DNA from 3 places in the Streptomyces sp. NPDC048001 genome. Region 2 is predicted to be linked to each of the others. Evidence: riboswitches for the same ligand, from Rfam matches in the RefSeq annotation. Region 2 holds a riboswitch; each other region holds the start of a gene.
What was found. A riboswitch is a leader RNA that binds a small molecule or an ion and turns the genes downstream of it on or off. The one in region 2 is predicted to bind cyclic di-AMP.

Region 1: linked by a shared signal. The riboswitch ahead of ACGF15_RS01480 (peptidoglycan DD-metalloendopeptidase family protein) and the one ahead of ACGF15_RS17265 (NlpC/P60 family protein) in region 2 are both predicted to bind cyclic di-AMP.
Region 3: linked by a shared signal. The riboswitch ahead of ACGF15_RS28170 (transglycosylase family protein) and the one ahead of ACGF15_RS17265 (NlpC/P60 family protein) in region 2 are both predicted to bind cyclic di-AMP.

What each region holds. Positions count from the first base shown of each region.
Region 1 is NZ_JBIDBN010000001.1:362,932-367,485, reverse strand. It holds gene ACGF15_RS01495 (XRE family transcriptional regulator) at 1-174, shown strand, start outside; gene ACGF15_RS01490 (DUF6126 family protein) at 196-360, shown strand; gene ACGF15_RS01485 (tyrosine-protein phosphatase) at 428-1,240, opposite strand; cyclic di-AMP (ydaO/yuaA leader) riboswitch at 1,807-1,964, shown strand; gene ACGF15_RS01480 (peptidoglycan DD-metalloendopeptidase family protein) at 1,969-2,952, shown strand; gene ACGF15_RS01475 (SGNH/GDSL hydrolase family protein) at 3,157-3,948, shown strand; gene ACGF15_RS01470 (TetR/AcrR family transcriptional regulator) at 4,076-4,554, opposite strand, start outside.
Region 2 is NZ_JBIDBN010000008.1:300,637-305,190, reverse strand. It holds gene pcrA (DNA helicase PcrA) at 1-1,261, opposite strand, end outside; cyclic di-AMP (ydaO/yuaA leader) riboswitch at 1,518-1,682, shown strand; gene ACGF15_RS17265 (NlpC/P60 family protein) at 1,684-2,871, shown strand; gene ACGF15_RS17260 (hypothetical protein) at 2,956-3,309, opposite strand; gene ACGF15_RS17255 (NlpC/P60 family protein) at 3,649-4,554, shown strand, end outside.
Region 3 is NZ_JBIDBN010000020.1:56,679-61,232, forward strand. It holds gene eno (phosphopyruvate hydratase) at 1-1,269, opposite strand, end outside; gene ACGF15_RS28170 (transglycosylase family protein) at 1,584-2,234, opposite strand; cyclic di-AMP (ydaO/yuaA leader) riboswitch at 2,238-2,416, opposite strand; gene ACGF15_RS28175 (transglycosylase family protein) at 2,696-3,712, opposite strand; gene ACGF15_RS28180 (cytochrome P450) at 3,853-4,554, opposite strand, start outside.

The DNA of each region.
Region 1 (4,554 bases), on a different contig from region 2:
CGGCTCGCGCTCGGCGACACCGTGCACGAGCTGGGGCCGGGGGACAGTGCGCACTTCGACTCGGAGACCCCCCACCGCATCGCCGCCGCCGAACCCGGCGGCGCCGAGCTGCTCTTCGTCCACACGCTGCTCCGGAGCCCCGACCCCCACCCCCACGGATCCGTCCGCCCCTGACCCGAGACAGGTGATCACGCGATGTCCCACGACCCCTTGGACGGCCGCAGCGGCGAGGCGGGCGGACCGCGCGGGGACCGCTTCCCCCGCGGCCTGGTGATACGCCTCTTCGCCTACCTGGTCGCCGGCCACGTCATCGCGGCCTTCCTCTACCTGCTGTTCCTGGTGGGAGGCTCGAACCAGTAGACCCGCCGCTCCGCAGGGGACGGCGTGCACCCGAGGGGCCCGCGGGCCCCTCGGGTGTCTCGCGGGCTCAGGCGCCGTCGAGGAGCCGCCCGCGCAGCCGTTCACGGGTGGCGGGGGAGAGGCCGAGACCCTCGGACAGATAGCGCTCCGTACCGCCCCAGGTGTCGTCGATGGCCTCGAAGGCCGCCTCCAGATAGGAGGCGCGGGCGTCGAAGAGGGGGTTCAGCAGCTCCATGACCGCGGGCGACATCCCCTCGGGGGCACCGGGCCCGCGCCGGACCTTGTAGCGGCGGTGCGGGTCGTTGGACTTGAGGTAGTCGGCCTCGATCGCGTCGCGCTCCACGCCGACGGCCAGGAGGGTCACGGCCACGGACAGACCGGCGCGGTCCTTGCCCGCCGCGCAGTGCATCAGGGCCGGGACGCTGTCCTCGGCGATCGCGTGGAGCACACGGCCGTGCTCCGCGGTCCGCTCCCGGATGATCGAGCGGTACGACTCCGTCATCCGCGCCGCGCCCTTGCCGTCGGCGAGGATCGCCTTCAGCTGCTCCAGGTCGCCGTCGCGCACCATCCGCCAGAACTCGGCGCCGTCGGCCGGGTCGCTCAGGGGGAGGTTGAGGTTGCGCACCCCGGGGAGGTCGACGTCCGGTCCCTCCAGCCGCTGGTCCGCCGCGTTGCGGAAGTCGAAGATCGTGTGGAGCCCGAGCGAGGCGAGGAACGCCGCGTCGGCGGCGGTCGCGTGCGCGAGGTGACCGCTGCGGTAGAGCCTGCCGTGGCGGACTGTGCGGCCGTCGACGGTCGGCAGCCCGCCCACGTCCCGGAAGTTTCGGACTCCGGCGAGCTCGGGCTCGGCCGACGGGGCCTGCGGCAGCTGCTGCGTCACATGGACTCCTTCGGGTCACAGCCGTCGGCGGGGGCCGACGAGGGCGGGAACCCGACGATACGACATCCGTTTCATGCGGCAACCATCTCGACCGGGGGCGCGGGAAGCGTCGGGCACCGGGCTTCCGCCCCGGCCCCGCGCCCCTGCGCCCCGTGGCGCCGGTCCGCACTCTCCCGGGGTGGAGCGGGCGTGCGCCGGCCCGGTGGAGGGGAATGGGGGCGAAGGGGACGAGGCCCCCGGGCCCTGCGCGGCAAGTGCACTATTCGATAAGCCTTCGCGCTTTCTGTCCGGATTGGGTTTTTGAGTAGGCGGTGTCCTTTCATGGGGGAAATGGGAATGCCTGGGTGAGCAGGATCATAATCGTGACGCACCGTGCCCGCTGCCGGAGTGTCAGTTCCAGTTCAGGGACGGAAGTTGACGGGTGGTCGCCCACGCAGGGTGATGGGGTGCGGTGATCGTGCGGGAGTTCCCGGGGTGCGGTGGATCAGGGTGGGTTGTTCCGCCGGGGCGGCTCGCCTACGGTCACGCTCAATCCGGACGGACCGCCTAGTCCTGCCGCCGACCGGAGTTCGCACTCACCCACGCGTGGCAGGAGCGGGGGACCCAGGTAGTACGCCGTATCCGGTTGATTTCGGACGGCTTGGGGTGAAATCGCGTGTACTGCGCGATCGGGCATCTCCAGCTCGAACCCGACAGCTCACCTCGCAGGCGCCGGAGAGGAATGCGCCATGCCCGGAAAGGGTAAGCACCGCCGTCCCAAGTCCACCTCGCTGACCCGCGGTTTCGTCGTCGCGGGCACCGGCGGCGCCGCCATCGCCCTGCCGCTGCTCGGCGCCGCGGGCGCCCACGCGGCCACGGGCCAGGCGCCCGCCGCCGCACCCGCCCGGGCCGCCGCGGCGCCCGCTGCCGCCCCCGCGGCGGCCCCGGCCCCGGCCGCGGCCGCGCAGGCGCCCCGCACGTACACCGTCGTCGCCGGGGACTGCCTGTCGCAGATCGCCGAGGACAGCGGCCTCCGCGGCGGCTGGAAGCAGCTCTACGACGACAACCGCCGCGCCATCGGTGCCGACCCCTCGCTGATCCACCCGGGGCTGGAGCTCACCATCGGCGCGAAGTCCGCGGCGAAGAACGACCCCGAGGTGCGCACCGGATCGGCGCCCCGCGCCTCGCGTGACGACGCCCGCGAGGCGGCCCCGGCCCAGGCCGCCGCCCCGGCCGAGAAGGCCGCCGCCCCGGCCGGGAAGGCCGCGGCACCGGCTGGGAAGGCCGCCGCGCCCGCGCAGAAGCCCGCCGCCGAGGCCCCCGCCTCCGGCTTCAGCGCCCCCATCCCCGGGGCCACCGTCTCCACGCCGTACCGCCAGAGCGGCGCCATGTGGTCCAGCGGCTACCACACCGGTGTCGACTTCATCGCCTCCACCGGTACCTCGGTCAAGGCCGTGGGAGCCGGGACCGTGGTCTCCGCGGGCTGGGCCGGGGCCTACGGCAACGAGGTCGTGATCCGCCACACCGACGGCACCTACTCGCAGTACGCCCACCTCTCCTCGCTCTCCGTCTCCGGCGGCCAGCAGGTGAGCGGCGGCCAGCAGATCGGGCTCTCCGGCTCCACCGGCAACTCCACCGGCCCGCACCTGCACTTCGAGATCCGCACCGGTTCCTCCTACGGCACGGACATCGACCCGGTGGCCTACCTGCGCCAGCACGGCGTCTCGATCTGACGCCCCCCGCACGTTCCGCCGCCGGCCCGCGCCGGCGGCGGACCGCTTCCCGGGCCTCGACGCGTCCCCCGCACCGCCACCCCGCGGAGCGGGGGATTCCGCGTATTCCGGCTTGGGGGAAACTTGACCGGTGGTAAAGATCACCCGGCGTCAACCCCTCCCTACGGTCGCGTAGGTCACATCCGGGCAGGGAAAATACTGTCCGTGGCAGACGATTCGAGAACACGGACCAGCGGCACATTCGGGTCGTACGCAGCGATCGGCGACAGCTTCACCGAGGGTGTCGGCGACCCCGGACCGGACGGCGCGTTCGTCGGCTGGGCCGACCGCTTCGCGGTGATCCTGGACGACCTCGCGCCGGAGGGCGCCTTCCGCTACGCCAACCTGGCCGTACGCGGCAAACTGCTCGACCAGATCGTGGCCGACCAGGTCCCGAGGGCGAAGGAACTCGCCCCCGACCTGGTCTCCTTCTGCGCGGGCGGCAACGACATCATCCGCCCCGGCACCGACCCCGACGACGTCGCCGCCCGCTTCGAGCGCGCCGTGGCGGATCTGACCTCCTCGGTGGGCACGGTCATGGTGACCACCGGCTTCGACACCCGGGACGTCCCCGTCCTGCGCCACCTGCGGGGCAAGATCGCCACCTACACCGCGCACGTCAGGGCGATCGCCGACCGCTACGGCTGCCCGGTCCTCGACCTCTGGTCCCTGAGGTCCGTGCAGGACCGGCGGGCCTGGGACACCGACCGGCTGCACCTCTCCCCCGAGGGGCACACCCGGGTCGCGCTCCGGGCCGCCCAGGTGCTGGGCATCGAGGTGCCCGCCGACCCCGACCAGCCCTGGCCGCCGCTGCCCCCGCGGGGCGCCCTGGAGGTGCGCCGGGACGACATCCACTGGGCCCGCGACCACCTGGTGCCCTGGATCGGCCGCCGCCTGCGCGGCCAGAGCTCCGGCGACCACGTCGAGGCCAAGCGCCCGGACCTCATGCCCCTGTGAGCCGCCACGTCCGGCCGCCCCGGACCCCGGGGCCGGGCGGGACCGCCCACGGGCCGGGCGCCGCCGCCCGGTGGCCGTCCCGTCCGCTCCCGGACGGGCGGTGCACGGGCAGCGGGGCCGCCCTCTCTCAGCCGCCGGCCGGCGCCGGAACCTCCCGGTCCAGCCCCAGCTCGCGGGCGAGCGCGTCGTCCGCCCACTGGAGCATGGCCGCCCGGGACACCGCGCCTGCGTAGCAGGTCATCTGCACGGCGAGGCCGTCCAGGAAGGCCGTCAGGCGCCAGGCGGCCGCCGCCGGGTCCTCGCAGGAGAACTCGCCCGCCGCGGCGCCCTCCGCGATCACCTCGGCCAGGGCGGACTTCCACTGCTGGTCCAGCCCGCGCGACAGATCGCGCAGGTCCGGATCGCGCAGCGACATCGACCACGCCTCGATCCACAGGCGCCACCCCTTGGCCTGGCCCGTGGGCGCGTACCAGCGCACCGCCGAGCGCAGGCGCCGCAGCGCGGAGGTGCGCCGGGCGGCGATCTTGCGCAGATGCCGCAGATCGGCGTCGGCGGCATGGCTGAACGCGGCGGCCACCAGCTGCTCCCTGGAGGAGAAGTGGTAGA
Region 2 (4,554 bases):
GCCGGTCGATCTCCTCGGCGATGAACTGCGCCTCGTCGTGCTCGGTGTCCGCGACATAGCCGGTGATCCGCGCACCGGCGCCCGCGTCCGTCCACAGGTTCTTCGGGCGGCGGGACTCGTTGCGCTCGATGACGGCGTTGGCCGCCGACAGGATCGTCTGCGTGGAGCGGTAGTTCTGCTCCAGCAGGATCGTCGTCGCCTCCGGGTAGTCCTCCTCGAACTGGAGGATGTTGCGGATGGTCGCGCCGCGGAAGGCGTAGATGGACTGGTCCGCGTCGCCGACGACGCACAGCTCGGCGGGCGCCAGGTCTTCGTACCCCTGCCCGACCAGCTCCCGCACCAGGGTGTACTGGGCGTGGTTGGTGTCCTGGTACTCGTCGACCAGGACGTGGCGGAAGCGGCGCCGGTAGTGCTCGGCCACGTCCGGGAAGGCCTGGAGCAGGTGGACGGTGGTCATGATGATGTCGTCGAAGTCCAGGGCGTTGGCCTCGCGCAGCCGCGCCTGGTACATCCGGTACGCCTCGGCGAGCGTCTTCTCGAAACCTCCCCCGGCGCCTTCGGCCTGGGAGGCGCCCCCGGCCGCCCGGTCGGCGAAGCTCTCCTCGTCGACCAGCTCGTTCTTGAGGTTGGAGATCTTGGCGCTGAACGACTTGGGCGGGAACTTCTTCGGGTCGAGGTCCAGGTCCCGGCAGACCAGGGCCATCAGGCGCTTGGAGTCGGCCGCGTCGTAGATCGAGAACGACGAGGTGAACCCGAGCCGCTTGGACTCGCGGCGCAGGATGCGCACACACGCGCTGTGGAAGGTCATCACCCACATGGCGTTCGCCCGCGGGCCGACGAGCTGGCCGACGCGCTCCTTCATCTCCCCGGCGGCCTTGTTGGTGAAGGTGATCGCCAGTATCTGGCCGGGGTGGACGTGCCGGGTGCCCAGCAGGTGCGCGATCCGGTGGGTGAGCACACGGGTCTTGCCCGACCCGGCGCCCGCGACGATGAGCAGCGGGGATCCGGTGTGGACGACGGCGTCGCGCTGCTGCTCGTTCAGCCCCTCCAGCAGGGCCGAGGGATCGACCGCGGGCCGGGGAGCGCCGTCGCGGTAGTACCCGTCGCGGGCCGGCGGCACGTCGTACGCCCCCTGGAAGAGGTCGTCCGGGATCGGCTCGGGGGCCGCGTCCTCGGGCGGCGGGGGGTGCTCCTCCCCGTGCGGCTCCTCCTCGGGGGGCTGGAGGCCGGTCAGGAAGCTGTCGTCAAAGAGGCTGCTCATCGCCTACCGAGTCTAGGCCGCCCCGCCGACACTCCGGGACGGCTTCCACCGGGCGGACGGCACCGCACGCGGGCGGGGGCGGAACGTGCACATTGGGTGACCGGCCGGATCCGGCGCGGGACCCCGGCACCCCCTCTCGAAAAAGGTCACGGAAATGTATCGGACATATCGAACATCAACCTTCACAGGGTGCTCACGTATTGGCTAGCGTGCTCGACCAGACGGCCCGCTCCCCTCCCGGCGAACCGCGCCGAACGGGTCGACTACGCCGAATCCGGGCCCCCCGCTGGGCGGTTCGGAGCCGGGGACCCACTTGATGCACGACCGGGGTGAATCGGGCCGCGCCGCGCGCTGCCCGTAGGGCGTCTTCCGTTCGCCCGAACCCGACAGCTAACCCGGTAGGCGGTCCACGGAAGAAGGAGATGCCGGCCTTGGCGTCGCATCGCAGGATCCGCAGCCGCAGTACCAAGCCCTCCCCCGCCGTCGGGTTCACCACGGCCGCCCTCGCCGGGGTCACGCTGCTGTCGGGACAGAGCGCCTCCGCCGCACCCGGCGAGCCCTCGCCCTCCATCGAGGAGGTGCAGAAGAAGGTCGACGACCTCTACCGGCAGGCGGGCAGCGCCACGCAGGAGTACAACAAGGCCAAGGAGGCCGCGACCGAGCAGCGGCGCGAGGTGGACACGCTGCTCGACCAGGCGGCCACCCGGGCGGACAGGCTCAACGAGTCCCGGCGCGCGCTCGGCACCTTCGCCGCCGCGCAGTACCGCACCGGGGCGGTGGCGCCGACCGCGGCGCTGATGTTCGCGGAGAGTCCCCAGGCCTACTTCGACCAGACCCGTCTGATGGACCGGATGACCGACCAGCAGCAGCAGGCGGTCGCCGACTACGAGGCCCAGCGTGCGGAGGCCGCCGAGCAGCGGGCGGAGGCGGGCGAGCGCCTGGAGGAACTGAGCGCCTCCCAGGAGGCCTTGCGCACCAGCAAGCAGAACGTGCAGGCGAAGCTCGCCGAGGCGCGGTCCCTGCTGTCCCGGCTGACCGCCGAGGAGAAGGCGCGCCTGGAGGCGATCGAGCGCGAGAAGGCCGAGGAGGCCCGCCGCAAGGCGGAGGAGAAGGCCAGGGCCGAGGCGGAACGGGCCGAGGCGGAGCGGCAGGCGGCGCAGGAGGCCGAGGCCGCCCGTGCGCCGGAGACGGCGCGGGAGACGGCACAGCCCCCGGCGCAGGACGCGGACCCCGGGAGCGGGACGGCGGACGGCGGGCACGCGGCGAAGGCCGACAAGGTGATCGACTTCGCCCGCGCGCAGATCGGCAAGCCGTACGTCTGGGGGGCCACCGGACCGAGCTCCTACGACTGCTCGGGCCTGACCCAGGCCGCCTGGAAGGCCGCCGGAGTGGACCTGCCCCGCACCACCTGGGACCAGGTGGAGGTCGGCACCCGGGTCGCCACCCAGGACCTGCTCCCCGGGGACCTGGTCTTCTTCTACGACGACATCAGCCACGTCGGCATCTACATCGGCGAGGGCATGATGATCCACGCACCGAAGCCGGGCGCCAACGTCCGCGAGGAGTCCGTCTACTCCATGCCGATCCACGGCAGCGTCCGCCCGGCCTGAGCCCGGCGGAGCCTGCGGCGGGGGGCGGCGGGGGTGCCGCCCCCCGCGGCCCCCGTCGGAGGCGAGCCGGACGGCGGCGGAAGCTCAGGTCCAGAGCGTGGCGATGAAGACGTTCGCCGTGGTCAGCGCCCCGACCGCGCCGAAGAGGGCCTTGTCCACCCGCTCCTCGTCCCGCTTGACGTAGACCAGCCCGAGGACCACCACCAGCACCGCCAGCTTCACGGCGATCTTGACGTTGTCGACGGGCTGGTCGTCCGCCTGGTTCAGCCCCACCAGGGCCACGCCCGTGACCAGCATGGTCAGTGCCCCGTGGAGCATCGCCGGGGTGAAGCGGGCCGTGCCCGCGCCCATCGCCTTCATCTGGGTCAGGAAACCGCCCAGCAGCGAGGCGATACCGATGACATGCAGGGCGACGAAGACATTGATGAGTACGTCCATACGGCGGAGCCTATGCGGCCCATACCACCGGATCCCGACCGGGTCGCCCCCGTCCGCGGCATCGGTCCACGGGCTCCCGTTCCCGGTCCTCCGGCGATCGGTTCCGACCGCCGGACGAAGCACGGAGGGCAGGCTTCGGGCAGTTCCGGTCGGCGCCGCCTCCCGCGGCGGCCGCGCGGTCTAGCGTCCAGCACCAGGTGGCCGGCTCCCACCGCCGTCGTGCAGCCGGACGGCTCGGCCACCCCCGCCGAAGGGTCCGGCGGCCCACCGCTCTCCCGTGCGGTGCGCGCCGCCGGGCCCCGGGGACGACGGACGGACGACGGAAGGAACGGCGCCACCGTGGCAGCGCACCGGAAACCCAGGCAGCGTCCGCACACCGGACCGGCGGGCCGGACGGCCGCCGCCCTCGCCCTCGCGGGCGCCGCCGGCGGCACGGCGCTCGGCGGAACGGCCCAGGCCGACCCGCGGCCGACCACCGCCCAGGTCAAGGCGAAGGTGGACACGCTGTACCGGGAGGCGGAGGCCGCGACCGAGCGCTACAACGGCGCCAGGGAGCGGGCGGACGCCGCCCGCGACGAGCTCGGCGCCCTCCGCGACGAGGCGGCCCGGCGCACCGAGCGGCTCAACACCTCGCGCGAGGCGCTCGGTTCCTTCGCGGCCGCGCAGTACCGCGCGGGCGGGATCGACCCCGGTCTCCGGCTCGCCCTCACCTCCGATCCCGGCGACTACCTGGAACGCGCCTCGCTCGCCGAGCGCGTCGGCGACCGCCGGGCGTCCGCCCTCGCCTCGGTGCGGCGCCAGCTCGTCGACCTCGCGGAGCTGCGCGAGCGCGCCGGGCTGCGGGCGGCCGAACTGGAGCAGCACCGCGGCCGGGCGGCACGGCACAAGCAGTCGGTCCGGGCACGGCTCGCGGCGGCGGAGCGGCTGCTGGCCCGGCTCACCGCGGAGGAGCGGGCCGCCTACGCGCGGGGCGCCGCCGAGGGTCCCGACCGCGCCGACCGCGCCGGGCGCGCGGACATGCCCGCCCCCAGGGCGCCCTCGGGTCCGGCCGACGGACGGGCCGCGCGGGCCGTGGCCTACGCCTACGGCGCCCTGGGGAAGCCCTATGTGTGGGGCGCCACCGGACCCGGCGCCTACGACTGCTCGGGGCTGACGCAGGCGGCCTGGCGCTCGGCGGGCGTGGCCCTCCCCCGCACCACCTACACGCAGATCGAGGCGGGGCGGCGGGTGGCCCGTTCCCAACTG
Region 3 (4,554 bases), on a different contig from region 2:
GAAGGCGGAGCGGCCGGCGTACACCGCGGCGTCGTCGAGGATCTCCTCGATGCGCAGCAGCTGGTTGTACTTGGCGACGCGCTCGGAGCGGGCCGGGGCACCGGTCTTGATCTGGCCGCAGTTGGTGGCGACGGCCAGGTCGGCGATGGTGACGTCCTCGGTCTCGCCGGAGCGGTGGGACATCATGCACTTGAAGCCGTTGCGCTGGGCGAGCTCGACGGCGTCCAGGGTCTCGGTGAGCGAACCGATCTGGTTCACCTTGACCAGCAGGGCGTTGGCGATGCCCTCCTCGATGCCGCGGGCGAGGCGCTCGGGGTTGGTGACGAACAGGTCGTCGCCCACGAGCTGGACCTTGGTGCCGAGCTTGTCGGTGATGACCTTCCAGCCGGCCCAGTCGTCCTCGAAGAGCGGGTCCTCGATGGAGACGAGCGGGTAGGCCGCGACGAGCTCCTCGTAGTACTCGGTCATCTCGGCCGCCGAGCGCGACTTGCCCTCGAACTCGTAGACGCCGTCCTTGTAGAACTCGGACGCGGCGACGTCGAGGGCGAGCGCGATGTCCTTGCCCGGGACGTAGCCGGCCTCCTTGATCGCCTCGATGATGAGGTCGAGGGCGGCGCGGTTGGAGTCCAGGTTGGGCGCGAAGCCGCCCTCGTCGCCGAGGCCGGTGGACAGGCCCTTGGTCTTCAGCACCTTCTTGAGGGTGTGGTAGACCTCGGTGCCCCAGCGCAGCGCCTCGGAGAAGGACTCCGCGCCGATCGGGGCGATCATGAACTCCTGGATGTCCACGTTGGAGTCCGCGTGCGAGCCGCCGTTGAGGATGTTCATCATCGGCACGGGCAGCAGGTGCGCGTTCGGGCCGCCGAGGTAGCGGAAGAGCGGCAGGTCGGATGCCTCGGAGGCCGCGTGGGCGACGGCCAGGGAGACGCCGAGGATGGCGTTGGCGCCGAGCGAGGACTTGTCCGGGGTGGCGTCCAGGTCGAACATCGCCTGGTCGATCAGGCGCTGCTCGGTGGCGTCGTAGCCGACGAGCTCCGGGCCGATCTGCTCGATGACGGCGAGGACGGCCTTCTCGACGCCCTTGCCCTGGTAGCGGTTCTGGTCACCGTCGCGGAGTTCGAGGGCCTCGAACGCACCGGTGGAGGCGCCGGAGGGGACGGCAGCACGGCCGGTGCTGCCGTCGTCGAGGCCGACCTCGACCTCGACCGTGGGATTGCCTCGGGAGTCCAGGATTTCCCGGGCTACGACGACGTCGATGGACGGCACGAGCATCTCCTTCTGGGATGTGACGCGAGATAGGTGCAGAGGTCTGCTTGGCCTTGCGCCAAGAGCCTAACCGCCCCGGGGTGAAAGCCCGGCCGATGCCCGCCCCGTGGGACGAAAAAGGACATCACAACCCGTCGAACCGGACATACAGCGGCCATCTACCCGCCGGTAACTCCGTGGGGGCTCCGGCACGGACGGGGGAACGGAGCCCGGAGCGCAAGGACCCCGGCCCGGCGCGTTCGGGGGAAGGTGCGCCGGGCCGGGGCCGGCCCGTGGCCGCCGGGGCGGAGGGAGAGGCCGCCCGCGGCGGAGGCGGAGGGTCAGCGCAGGTGGAGCTGCTGGCCCGGGTAGATCACGTCGGCGCTCTGCAGCACGTCCTTGTTCAGCTCGAAGAGCTTCTTCCAGCCGCCCTCGACCTTCTCGGCCTCGGCGATGGCGCTCAGGGTGTCGCCGGCCTTGACCGTGTACTCGCCGTCGCCCTTCTTGACGGCCTTCGGCGTCGCGGGGGCGGACTGCTTCGGGGCCTCGGCCCGCTCGGAGCGGGTGGTCGGGACCTCGGCGCGCTGCTGCGGCTGCTCGGCCGCGGCGCCGCCGTAGGGGGTGCTGGAGAGGTTGACGCCGCAGCTCGGCCAGGCGCCCTTGCCCTGGCCCGCGAGGACCTTCTCGGCGATGGCGATCTGCTGGGCCTTGGACGCCTTGTCGGCGGTGGCGGCGTAGGCGGTGCCGCCGTAGGCGGCCCAGGTGGAGGCCGAGAACTGGAGGCCGCCGTAGTAGCCGTTGCCGGTATTGATGGACCAGTTGCCGCCGGACTCGCACCGGGCCACGGCGTCCCACTCGGCGGCGGTCGCGGCGGAGGCCGGGCCGGCGGTGAGCAGCGGGGCGGCGACGGCCGCTCCGGCGACGCCGACGAGGGCGGCGACGCGCGAGACACGGGACGGACGGCGGTGCTTGGCGGTGCCGGAACGCAGCATGGATGGACTCCTCACCGACGCCTGCGAGGTGAGCTGTCGGGTTCGGGCCGGAAGGAATGCCCGGCCGCGCTGCACGGATGCGCGCGGCTTCACCCCGAGCCGTCCCCGGGCAGCCCTTCCGGGCCGCCGGGACCGGCAACGTACCTTGGGTCCCCCGCTCCTGCCTTCGGCGCTTTTCGAGCGTCGACTGTTCCCCCCGACCGACGGCAGGATTCGGCGTGACGGTCAGCGGTGCCCACCGGTGGCGAGCGGTTCCGACGGTAAACACACCTCTCCCCGATGTTCGAATACGAACATCGGGGAGAAACCGGACGAACCGCCAGGGCCGAATGAACCGTTTCCGCAGGTAGAGGTAGAGGTGACCGAAATCGACTGGTGAAACCGGCCAGTTGCGGCGAAGAGACCCTTGTCTCACTTGCGCAGAACGGACAACTCCGGACCTATCGCCGGGTGGAAGGGGCTTACGGAGCGGGGGATTCCGCGGGCTCCGCGCCCAGATCGAGAGTCTGACCGGGGAGGATCAGGTCCGGGTCCTCGCCGACGACGGCCTCGTTGGCCTCGTAGAGCGCCGACCAGCCGCCGGGGACCTCGCCCTGCTCGGCGATGCCCCAGAGGCTGTCGCCCTCCTGCACGGTGTAGGAGCCCTCGGGCGCGGCCCCGGCCGCGCCCTCGCGCACCGACCCGTCACCGCGCGAGGGGTGGCCGTCGCCCTCGCGCGCCTCGTCCGGCCGGGCCTGGCCCGCCTCTTCCGCGGGGGCCCCGCGGTGCTTGCCGCGGCCCGCGGAGCCGACGGCCCCCTCGTGCTCCTCCGCGGAACCCTCGGCCCCGGGGGCGCCCGCGGCGGGCTCCGCCGGTGCGGAGGGCTCCGCGGACGGCTCCGAGGAGGGCTCCACGGGAGCGGCGGACGGGGCCGCCACCCCGTCGGAGGTCACGGACGGGGAGGGAGAGGGGGAGGCGGCGGCCTGCTCCGCCGCGCGCTCGCCCGGCATGGGGCCCGGCCCCTCCGCCACCGGCCCGCTCTTCGGGGAACCGGTCCCGGGGGCCTCGGCGGCGGGAACGGCCGCCTCCGGCTCCAGGCCGGGGTCGAGGGCGCTGTCGGGGCCGTCGTCGGTCAGCCCCGCCACGACGGAGCACGCCTGCCAGGTGCCGGCCCCCCGGGCGTCCAGCACCCGCTCCGCGACGGTGATCTGCTGGGAACGGCTCGCCAGGTCCGCGGTCGGTGCGTACGCCGTGCCGCCGAAGGACTCCCACGCCTCCTGGGACAGCTGGAGCCCTCCGTAGAAGCCGTTGCCGGTGTCGATCGACCAGTTGCCGCCCGACTCGCATTCGGCGACGCGATCCCAGGTCGCGGCGTCGGCGGCGGAGGCGGATCCGGCGCCGAGCAGCGGGATGGCGATGGCCGATCCCGTCACCCCCGCCGCGACGACGATGGCCGGTGCCTGGCGGGGGCGGCGGTGGCGTCCGTTCCCGGAGAGCATGCGGTTGCCTTTCGCGTGACTACAGGGGACCGTGCGGCGGTTGTCAGCCGCCGAGGTCGACGTGAACGTAGCCGTATTCGAACGTAAGTCACAAGTCGATGCACTGCAGATTACGTAAAAGTCACAACCCTGACGGAGCGTCAACTACTCTCCGGGGTGAACTCGACCGGCAGAGTGCGCAATCCACGCATGATGAGCCCCCCACGCCACCGCAAATCGCCTGGATCGCCCGCATCTCGCAGATCGGGCAACCGGGTCAGCAGGGTAGCGAGGGCCGTCTGCCCCTCCAGCCGCGCCAGCGGGGCGCCGAGGCAGTAGTGGATGCCGTGCCCGTAGCCCAGATGCTGGTTGTCGCGGCGGGTCAGGTCCAGGGTGTCGGGGGCGTCGAAGCGGGCGGGGTCCCGGTCCGCCGCCGCGAGCACCACCAGTACCGGGTCGCCCACCCCGACGGACTGCCCGCCGAGGCTGAGGGGCTCGGTGGCGAACCGCCAGGTGGCCAGCTCCACCGGCCCGTCGTAGCGCAGGAGTTCCTCCACCCCGGTCTCCAGCAGCCCGCTCTCCCCGGCCGCCAGCGAGGCCTGGAGCAGCGCCCGCTGCTCCGGGTGGCGCAGGAGCGCGTGGACCCCGTTGCCGATGAGGTTCACGGTGGTCTCGAACCCGGCGAACAGCAGGATGAACGCCATCGCCGCGGCCTCGTTCTCGGTCAGGTGCTCGCCGTGGTCCGAGGCGGCGATGAGCCCGGAGAGGAGGTCGTCGCCCCCGCCCTCGCCGAGTTCCGCGCGCTTGCGGTGGATCAGCTCGGCGAGATAGCCCCGCATCTTCTTCACCGAGCGCGCCACGCC